2 regions of the Bacillus sp. UNCCL81 genome follow, and region 1 is predicted to be linked to the other one. Evidence: riboswitches for the same ligand, from Rfam matches in the RefSeq annotation. Region 1 holds a riboswitch; the other holds the start of a gene.
What was found. A riboswitch is a leader RNA that binds a small molecule or an ion and turns the genes downstream of it on or off. The one in region 1 is predicted to bind FMN.
Positions count from the first base shown of each region.

Region 2: another riboswitch for FMN. It lies ahead of BM319_RS00920 (ECF transporter S component); the one in region 1 lies ahead of ribE (riboflavin synthase).

Region 1 is NZ_FOMF01000008.1:102,959-108,182, reverse strand. Features, by position in the region: gene BM319_RS17435 (APC family permease) at 1-650, shown strand, start outside; FMN riboswitch at 1,370-1,517, shown strand; gene ribE (riboflavin synthase) at 1,850-2,497, shown strand; gene BM319_RS17425 (bifunctional 3,4-dihydroxy-2-butanone-4-phosphate synthase/GTP cyclohydrolase II) at 2,510-3,703, shown strand; gene ribH (6,7-dimethyl-8-ribityllumazine synthase) at 3,719-4,180, shown strand; gene BM319_RS17415 (MBL fold metallo-hydrolase) at 4,455-5,224, shown strand, end outside.
Region 2 is NZ_FOMF01000002.1:157,239-162,462, reverse strand. Features, by position in the region: gene BM319_RS00930 (ferredoxin) at 1-233, shown strand, start outside; gene BM319_RS00925 (YpiB family protein) at 530-1,063, shown strand; gene BM319_RS00920 (ECF transporter S component) at 1,196-1,765, opposite strand; FMN riboswitch at 1,985-2,121, opposite strand; gene BM319_RS00915 (phosphotransferase) at 2,185-3,093, opposite strand; gene BM319_RS24485 (hypothetical protein) at 3,239-3,385, opposite strand; gene BM319_RS00910 (cob(I)yrinic acid a,c-diamide adenosyltransferase) at 3,673-4,242, opposite strand; gene BM319_RS00905 (ABC transporter ATP-binding protein) at 4,272-5,057, opposite strand; gene BM319_RS00900 (FecCD family ABC transporter permease) at 5,054-5,224, opposite strand, start outside.

The DNA of each region.
Region 1 (5,224 bases):
AAGTAAAAACTCCAGAACGAACAATTCCTAAAGCAGTAGTCTTAAGTTTCTCGATTATAGCAATAGTAAGTTTAACAGTTGCATTTGCTTTCCAGTGGATTCATTCTAAAAATGGAAGTATGATGGATCAATCATTAGCACCGTTACTTCAGAGTTTATTTGGAAGTTGGTCAACTCCAATTATTTCAACAATTACAATTGCTCTTTGTATTAGTACGGTTCTGCTAGTAATAGGAGCAGTATCAAGGCTAATTGCCGATCAAGCCAAAAACGGTTTATTACCTTCATGGCTTTCTTTTAAAAATAAAAATAATGTTGCAACTCGATCATTATTTAGTTTGTTTGGCATTCACATAATTGTATTTATTCTCTATTTTAATGACTTCCTAAACATTCAAACACTTGTAGCGATTGCAAATGCATTCTTCCTATGCAACGCCTTACTAGGAGTATTGGCATGTTTGCGATTATTTGATTCCATATTTTTTAAAATGGGTTCATGTATTCTAGCAATTTGCTTTTTAGGAATACTTTTATTCTCTTCACCAGTCATATTAATATTGATCATATTAGTTTCAGTGTACTTTATTTGGCTACAAAAAAGAGATTTAAAACAACATGAAAAAATTTTACAAGTTGGAAATGAATAATGGATAAGAGAGGGAACTTCTATTAAAAGAAGTTTCTTTATTTGAAATGTAAATTTTTATAATAATAATAATAATTCTACTTATTGTATATTTATTATTATTTTTATATGGATATTTACTCAAGTTTTACACGTTTTTTTCAGATTGGTATACGATGAAGCTATTACTTTTTTAGTGCAGATGAAAGGCCTTTTGTTATTTTAGAATTAAATCTTTTTTTGTAGTTATCAGGTTTACATCTTTCTATTTCTGATATAAAGAGAAACGCTTAATAAAATGTTTTCCTAATGATTCTAGGAGCATTGTTAAGTGGAGTTTATTACTTCTTGCTATAAATAAACATAATGAAAAATCTGATTTTATCTAAATGAAAAAACTATTCGATTGTATTATTAATTAATCTAAATTAATGTAATTCTGGAATTTGTAAGTCTTAATGTCTACATTAATTGCATGAATTAATATTTTCTGAAGTTACTTTAATATTAATATTTATACACTTTTGTATTGGTTGCAAAAAAATATATATAGCAAGGTGATTAAATTTGGTAGAAAAAAATAATAAATTTTTTAACTAAATAGAGTGTGGAATTTTCCATATTTTATAAGGTTTTTTCGCTTAAATTATCTTTTCTATTAGATCGTTTTAAAAGAAATAGAATCTTAAAATCTTTACAATCAAATAATTGCTAGTTATAATGAAACCAAATTTGATAATTAGTGTCCTTCGGGGTCGGGTGAAATTCCCAACCGGCGGTGTTGTATATTTTTATACTAAGCCCGTGAGCTTCATATAGATTTTTTATATGTTGCTGATCTAGTTAGAGTCTAGAGCCGACAGTATAGTCTGGATGGGAGAAGGATGGAGTGCATATATGGTATGGTTATTTGTTTTTTCAAAAATACTATCCGTATAGGCTTAGTTGGTTGTGCATATTTTGTATGCACAACAATAGACGCGATATAGTACTGTCTTTAAATAGACTTATTTTGAACTAGCGTTTATTTAAGTATGCTTCCTTTCTTAAACATCTATTGCCCCTTAGGAGTTTTCTAAGGGGCTTTTCACTTTTTCAAATTAATTTGAATTAGAGGGTGTGATAAGGTGGATCAACTATTTATGAAATTTGAGATGGATCTTACAAAGTCATTTATCGGGCTTGAGTGTAAAATGATTTTTCGAAATGAGGTGAAAAAACTTGTTTACTGGAATCGTTGAGGAAATAGGAACAGTAAAAAATATCATAAAAAAAGGTAAAACTTTATTGCTAACAATTGAGGCACCAGTCATTTTAGAGGATGTTCATTTAGGAGATAGTATCTCTGTAAATGGAGTGTGTTTAACCGTTACAGATTTTACTAAAAATGAATTTTCTGTTGATGTCATGCCTGAAACGTTTCAAGCGTCGAATCTAAGTACTTTGGTTTCAAACCAAAAAGTAAATTTAGAGCGGGCAATGGCTGCAAATGGAAGGTTTGGTGGACATATTGTATCGGGTCATATTGATGGCACAGGTAAAATTATATCTGTAAATGCAATGGAAAACGCAGTAATGTATAAAATTACTATTCCAAGTTCGTTTGCTAAATATTGCCTACATAAAGGCAGTATAACGATTGATGGTACAAGTTTAACAATATTTGAAGTTGAAAATGATATTGTAACAATCTCTTTAATTCCTCATACCCGCTCACATACGATCTTAGGCAGTAAAAAAACGGGAGACGTTGTTAATATTGAGTTTGATTTATTAGGTAAGTATGTTGAAAAAATGCTTGGTATGAATGAGACGAAAAAGAGTTCTGCAATAACAACTTCATTTTTATCTCAAAATGGCTATATATAAAGGAGTAAGATCATGTTCTCTAAAATAGAAGAAGCAATTGAAGACTTAAAAAATGGAAAAATTATTATTGTTTGTGATGATGAAGATAGAGAAAATGAAGGAGATTTTGTTGTTATCGGTGAATTTGCAACTCCTGAAAATATAAATTTTATGGCAACACATGGCCGCGGTTTAATTTGTGCACCTGTTTCTGAAGAGATAGCGAAAAAACTAGATTTATATGACATGGTAACAAACAATACAGATTCACATGGAACTGCCTTTACTGTAAGTATTGATCATATCGATTCTACTACTGGTATCTCAGCATTTGAGCGTTCACATACTGTTTTACAAATGTTAAATGATAAATCAACTGGAGCAGATTTTAGAAGACCTGGTCATATGTTTCCTTTAGTCGCTAAAAACGGAGGCGTTATTGAGAGACCGGGACATACTGAAGCTGCAGTAGATTTAGCTCGAATGGCTGGATCGAAAGAAGTTGGTGTCATTTGTGAAATTATGAATGATGATGGAACAATGGCAAGAGTACCTGATTTAATCAAAATCGCAAACAAGTTTAATTTAAAAATGATAACAATTAAAGATTTAATTCATTATAGACGAGAAACTGAACAACTTGTAAATAGAGAAGTTGAAATTAAATTACCAACTGATTTTGGTGATTTTAAGATGATTGGTTATACAAATGAGATCGACGGTAAAGAGCATATTGCGATTGTAAAAGGTAAAGTTGACGATGGTGAACCAGTGCTTGTACGTATTCATTCGGAATGTTTAACAGGTGATGTATTTGGCTCATGTCGTTGTGATTGTGGACCTCAGTTACAATCAACATTATCGATGATTGAAGAAGCAGGCAAAGGCGTAATTGTTTATATGCGACAAGAAGGCAGAGGGATTGGCTTACTTAATAAGTTAAGAGCATATAAGTTACAGGAAGAAGGCTTTGATACTGTTGAAGCAAATTTAAACTTAGGATTTGATTCAGATTTAAGAGATTATGCGATAAGTGCTCAAATTATAAAAGATTTAGGCATTGAGAGTATAGATTTAATAACTAATAATCCAGTTAAAATTGATGCGTTAAAATCTCACGGAATACAGATTAATAATCGAGTGCCAATTCAAACCGAAATGAAAACAGAAAACGAAAAATATTTAATTACTAAAATCGAAAAAATGGGACATTTATTACACTATTAATAGGGAGAGATAATTATGAAATTCGAAGGAAATTTAGTAGGATCAGGACTTAAAGTTGCAGTAATCGTAGGACGTTTTAATGAATTTATTACATCAAAACTACTTGGTGGTGCAGAAGATGCTCTATATCGTCATGGTGTAGAAGAATCAGACGTTGATGTTATTTGGGTACCAGGAGCATTTGAAATTCCATTAGTTGCAAAAAAACTAGCAGATTCAAAAAAATACGATGCGGTCATTACGCTAGGAACAGTTATTCGTGGGTCAACTACTCATTATGATTACGTATGTAACGAGGTAGCAAAAGGTGTCGCTGCTATTACCCTACAAACTGGGATCCCTGTTATTTTTGGTGTATTAACGACAGAAAATATTGAACAAGCGATTGAAAGAGCGGGCACGAAAGCTGGTAATAAAGGCTGGGATGCTGGTATTTCGGCAATTGAAATGGCTAATTTATTAAGAACTTTAAACTAGGTGCATATATAATAGAAGAAACTGGTTAAGGAGAGGTGAATTTTACCTCTCTTTTTTTTATTTTTTTATCAAATGAAAGTTATTTTTTATGTAGAAAAGCAATCTGAATATTTGTTTAATCTCATAAAATTGTGGTAGTGTAAAATTTAGTAAAGCTTTATTTGGAGGTAGAAATTAAATGTTATTTTTACTAATTTTAGTATTGTTAGTTATCTTTATCATAACTTTTTTAAATACATATCCTCATTTTGGGAAGAAATATTCAAAGGATCAAATGGAGTCATTTTATGCTTTGGATCATTATAAAAATGGTAAGTTTATAAACCAAGTTCCTACGAGTATGAGTATGGATTTCAAAACAAATATTTCTATGATTAGAGACTTTGTTAAGAAAAATCCGAACCGTACGCCTAAAGATGGGATTCCAATGGAGAAAATCGATGTTTCATTATTGCATTCGAAAAATAACGACACAAAAATTACTTGGTTTGGACATTCAGCTTTATTAATTCAAATCGAAGGAAAAAATATTTTAATTGATCCAATGTTTGGGAACGCACCCACCCCGTTTCCTCAATTTGGTGGTAAAAGATATAGTGGAGGTTTACCAATTGAGATCAATGAATTACCAAAAATAGATGCTGTCATATTATCGCATGATCATTATGACCATTTAGATTACGGTACTATAAAAAAAATAAAACAAAAGGTTAATCGATTTATTGTTCCTCTTGGTGTAGGGAGTCACTTGGTGAGTTGGGGAGTACCGAAAGAGAGTATTTCTGAACATAACTGGTGGGATGAATTTAAATTTGATCAATTAACATTAGCTTGTACACCAGCAAGACATTTTTCAGGGAGAAGCTTAACTGATCGTAACAGTACATTATGGTGTTCATGGGTCATCATTGGTGAGACAAAGAAAATTTACTTTAGTGGAGATAGCGGTTATGCACCTCACTTTAAGGAAATAGGGGAAAAATATGGACCGTTTGATCTTGCGCTAATGGAATGTGGTCAATATGATAAACGATGGTCTGCAAT
Region 2 (5,224 bases), on a different contig from region 1:
TCGTTGATAAAGACACTTGTATCGCATGTGGCGCTTGTGGCGCAGCTGCACCTGATATCTATGACTATGATGATGAAGGGATCGCATACGTTACTCTAGATGATAACCAAGGAATCGTTGAAATTCCGGACGTTTTAGTTGATGACATGATGGATGCATTTGAAGGATGCCCAACAGACTCAATCAAAGTTGCTGACGAAGCATTCGATGGCGACGCTTTAAAATTCGAATAGTAAAAACTGCGGCGAAGTTATTTCGTCGCTTTTTTATTTATAAAAAAAAAACACGAGCTATCCGTATTGCTCGTGTTTTTTAATATGCGCCTTGAATTAGTTCATTAAGAAAATGTTATAGAAACATTCATTTTTGTCTTCTGTTTTGAGCCACGATATTTTTGAATTCGATCAAAACATACATAAGACAGTGTGCCAAATTGTTGTGATGAGGCTAATTATTTCCTTATTTTACATATTCAGAATTATCTAATAAATTGCTATAATAAATAAAACATCATGAGAGGATGAACAGCATGGAACAGATGACAGTTACCGAGAAAAAGACGTTTTTAAACAAGTTGTTAGAGAAAAAACAGGTAAAAAAAGACATCGAATTGATATTACAATTTCTCCTTGCTGTTGATGATGTACTTACAAACATCTCGTTTGTAGAGGATGCAAAGAGTACACCAAATGGCATTGTCTTTAATTTTCGAAAGGATAACAACTCCCACCCTCCGTTTTCTTATTATGAAAATAATAAGAGAGTCGATCTTTCGTCGGAATCGATTTACCATAAACTTCGCTTGCATGGGAAGGAAACAAAGTTTTATCTTGAGTTGATATTTGATGTGATGCCGATCGAGTACGCTTTGATCTTAGATACTAATCCGTTTTCGACAACTACCATTGAATCAAATGAGGAAGTTCAAGCAGAAATCGATGCGTTTCTTTCATCGCTTGTAGCTCAAACTTCGCATAAACTTCTGATATGTCAAATCGACAAAGCACTTGATGAACGCAATGAACAACTGTTTCTTTTGTTAACTTCCCTGTTAAAAAATTAACAACTAAAACCATCTATCATTCGATAGATGGTTCTCTTTTTTTCTCCTATAAAATAAATATGATCTTTTCATTCAAATTAGGTACATAAAACAAAAAGTGTCTACCAAAATTTAGTAGACACTTTCATTTATTTATACGTTATGGACATTCATTCTTTGAGTTAACCAAACCTTTAATTTAGGGTAGATAACTAAGAATAAGATCATGATTAATAAACCTTTAATTGCATTAAATGGCATAATTGACGCAACAATTACTTCATTTGGTAGGTTAAAATTCATGAAATGTGCATATGCAGGTAATAACACAAAATAATTTAAAAGACTTAATATTCCAGTCATCACTACTGTACCAACAATTAATCCAAGAGTTAACCCTTTTACTGAACGATATTTTCTAAAGAAATACGACGCAGGTAAAATGTATAATACTCCCGCACTAAAATTAGCAAATTCTCCAATCGGTACACCAGTCATACTACCATTAATAACATAATGAAGGATGTTTTTTATTAACTCTATTCCTATTCCTGCTACAGGACCAAAAACAATTGCTCCTATTAATGCTGGAACGTCACTAAAATCAATTGTAAGCCAAACTGGAAATGCAGGAAGTGGAAAGTACAGCATCATGAGTACATAAGAAATACTGCTAAGCATTGCCACTATCACCATTTTATTTACTTTGTTGCGTTGTTGCATATTACCTCTCTCCTTTTTCCCGATCATATCAAGAAAAATGAAAGGTTCGCTTAAGTTGCGTTATTATTTGCACAGATTATAATAAGGCCGAAATAATAATGAAAAATAGTATAAAATTATGCAAATAAAATAAAATCCCCTATTTTTTTCGAAATAGGGGAGAATTTTTCAGCACGCCAAATAAGCGTTCAAAAAGAAAAAATTTTTGAACTTGCGAACCTCCATCTTCTCCCATCCAGACTATACTGTCGGCTCTAGAATCGCACTAGATCCTGCCCAAAAAATCAGGCTCGCGGGCTTATAAGCAATGCTTAATTACCGCCGGTGGGGAATTTCGCCCCGCCCCGAAGATAGATCGTTTATTAAATTACAGTTTAATGTTACTAAATTAAATACAGTTTGTAAATAAAAATCTCCGACTAATCATTTAAAGCATTACTTAGGTTTTCTTGACAAAAACTTACTAACGACTCATCCCCTTGATCGTTTGCATATAACAACAGAACAACTGTTGTAAAGACAGCTCTAAACTGTGCAAGTTTCTTTGACGCTTCCGATACATTACCATAAATCTCAAAAAACTTCCCTCTCATATCGTTCGGAATTAAACTATAAACAATGGATAAATCTAATTCACGATTACCAATATGAGCATCACCCCAATCAATAATTCCTTTAAGTTGGTTTTGTTCATTAACAATCATATTCTTAAAATGTAAATCACCATGAACAAGAACTAAAGTTGTCTCACTTTTAATTTCAACTAAGCTTTCAATAAAATGATTAAGTTTCTGTTCATCTTCAATTAGATTCTTCTGTATTGCCTGTTGAATATATTTTTTAGCCTGAGGTTTACGGAAGTTTATATCTAATCTCTTCAATTCATCATACGGTAGATTTATACCCTTTAATTCATCGAAATTTATTGAATGTAAATTTTTCAAGAAATTCGCGATTGGTTCAATCATTAATATTCTATCAGTTCTATTTAAATAAATTGGAGGTTTTCCTGCAATAAAATTATATCCTAAAAATGGCCAAGGAAATAATTCAGATGGCTTTCCATCGAGTATTGGTACCGTTGTCTTCAATTCAAAATGATTAAATATAATTGGGAGTAACTTTCTTTCAACATTTAAAATTTCTACAGCTATTTCTCTTCGTGGAAATCTTAGTAAAATTTCATCGTTTAAACAAAAAACTGTATTATCAAACCCTTCGCCAATTTTTTTTATTCCGTTTATTTTTATATTTGGAAATTGGATCTTTATTATTTCTTTCGCTATTTCGTCTTCCATTACAATTGCTGGATCCCATAAATTAGTCATTTTTTTCTCCTTAAAATTAAAAATAGAACTTCACATATAAATGTACTTTACCAAATTTATTAGTAAATTACATTTACATTAGAAGTTCTACAACTAATCTGTGCTTCAACCCTTATTATTAAACTTATAAATTTAATTTAAACGGCTAAGGATTTGAAACAATTTTTAATTCATGAAAATTTTTATCTAATATTATATCCTTTAATTTCTCTCGATTTCCACCGATAAATAAAAGACCAATCGTTAAAACAAACACAACAATCAACAAACATCTCCTAAGAAAATCAAACATTATTTGCCTCCTATCTAAAGAAATGTGAAAAGTGTTTAATCAGTCAAATAACTCGAGGACTGACCTTTAGTAATTTAGAAATAAATTGGACTAAGCGCTTAAATCAGACCCTAACTCTTTTTTATGTATATTACTTAAGATGAATTGAGCAATTCTAAAATATAAACGCCAAGAAGTACTTTTACTAAAACATACACTCAAACATTCTATGATAGAAAAAACTTATTTATACAAAAAAATAGCGATTGATTAGAAAAATTTAACTATTCAATCGCTATTTTTCTTATTTATTTTTTATCAGTTCGAAATACGATTGCTCCTCGTTCGTATTCAACATCCTTAATATTTAAACGTGTGTTGATTACCCTTGCAAGTGCAAAGAAATAATCAGATAGTCGATTTAAATATAAAAATACTGGAAGATGAATATTTTCTTGCTTCATTAATGTTACGACTGTTCTTTCTGCACGTCTCGTTACCGCTCTTGCTTGATGAATGATTGCAGCAGGTTTTGACCCACCTGGTAAAATAAAACGCTGTAATGGGGGAGTTGCTTCCATATATTCATCAATTAATGTTTCAAGCTCTTCTACCATTTTCTCTGTCGTTTTAAAAGGGATGCTATCCTTTACTACTGCCAAATCTCCACCGCAATCAAATAGTTCATGTTGGATCTTTTGAAGTGAATTGTAAATATCTCTTGTATCTTCATGATCTAAATATGTCATTGCGTACCCAACGATTGTATTTACTTCGTCAATTGTCCCGTAAGATTCTACCCTTAAATCATCTTTATCTACTCGTTTACCTACTAAGCTAGTCTGACCTTTATCCCCAGTTTTTGTATAAATTTTCATGAAAAACCTCTCCTTTTTTCAATATTAATTTACAATACATTACTTTTATAAATAATAACCTTTTTATTTGTTTCGGGATTATCTAATATTTGAAATGATGTGTCATATAAACCTTTTAATAAATCTTCACTTAAAACTGAGTCTGTATTTCCTTCGATATAAATTTTTCCGTCCTTTAATCCTAATAATCGATCACAATAAAGACTTGCTAAATTTAAGTCATGAAAAACAGTTACAATCGTTTTATTCTCTTGTTTTTGTAATTCCTTTAAAACGTCTAAAATTTTAATAGTATGCATTAAATCTAGATGGTTACTTGGTTCGTCTAAAAAAATATATGGTGTTTCCTGAGCGAAGCATTGAGCAAGAAATACTCTTTGACGCTCACCACCACTAATTTCATTTATGAAGCTTTTTTCCATCTTCTCTGTACCAGTCATCATCATTGCATTATTGACAGCAGTTTCATCGATTGTGGACCAGCTAGGAAAAAAGGAAGTCGAATGAGCCAGACGTCCAAGTTTAACTGTTTCTTTTACCTCATAAGAATATGTATAGGAATTTTGTTGTGATAAAACAGCAATCTTTTTTGCTATTTCTTTATTAGACATATTAGTAACAAATTCTCCATCCAACATTACATTTCCTTTAGTCGGCTTAAAAAGTCCACAAAGAATATTTAAAAACGTTGACTTTCCACTCCCATTTGGACCAATAATTCCTAGCCATTCTCCTTGATTAATCGAATAAGACAGTTCATCCAAATCAGTATGAATTCCATCATATGAATATGAGATATCTTGACATTTGATCATACTTTTCCCCTATTTCTTTTCAAAGATAGTAAAATAAAAGCAAATATTGGAGCACCAATTAAAGATGTAATTACCCCAATTGGTAATTCTCTAGGAGCTAGAACAATCCTAGATAGAATGTCAGATCCTATTAAAAATATTGCTCCATTGATCATTGATAATGGGAG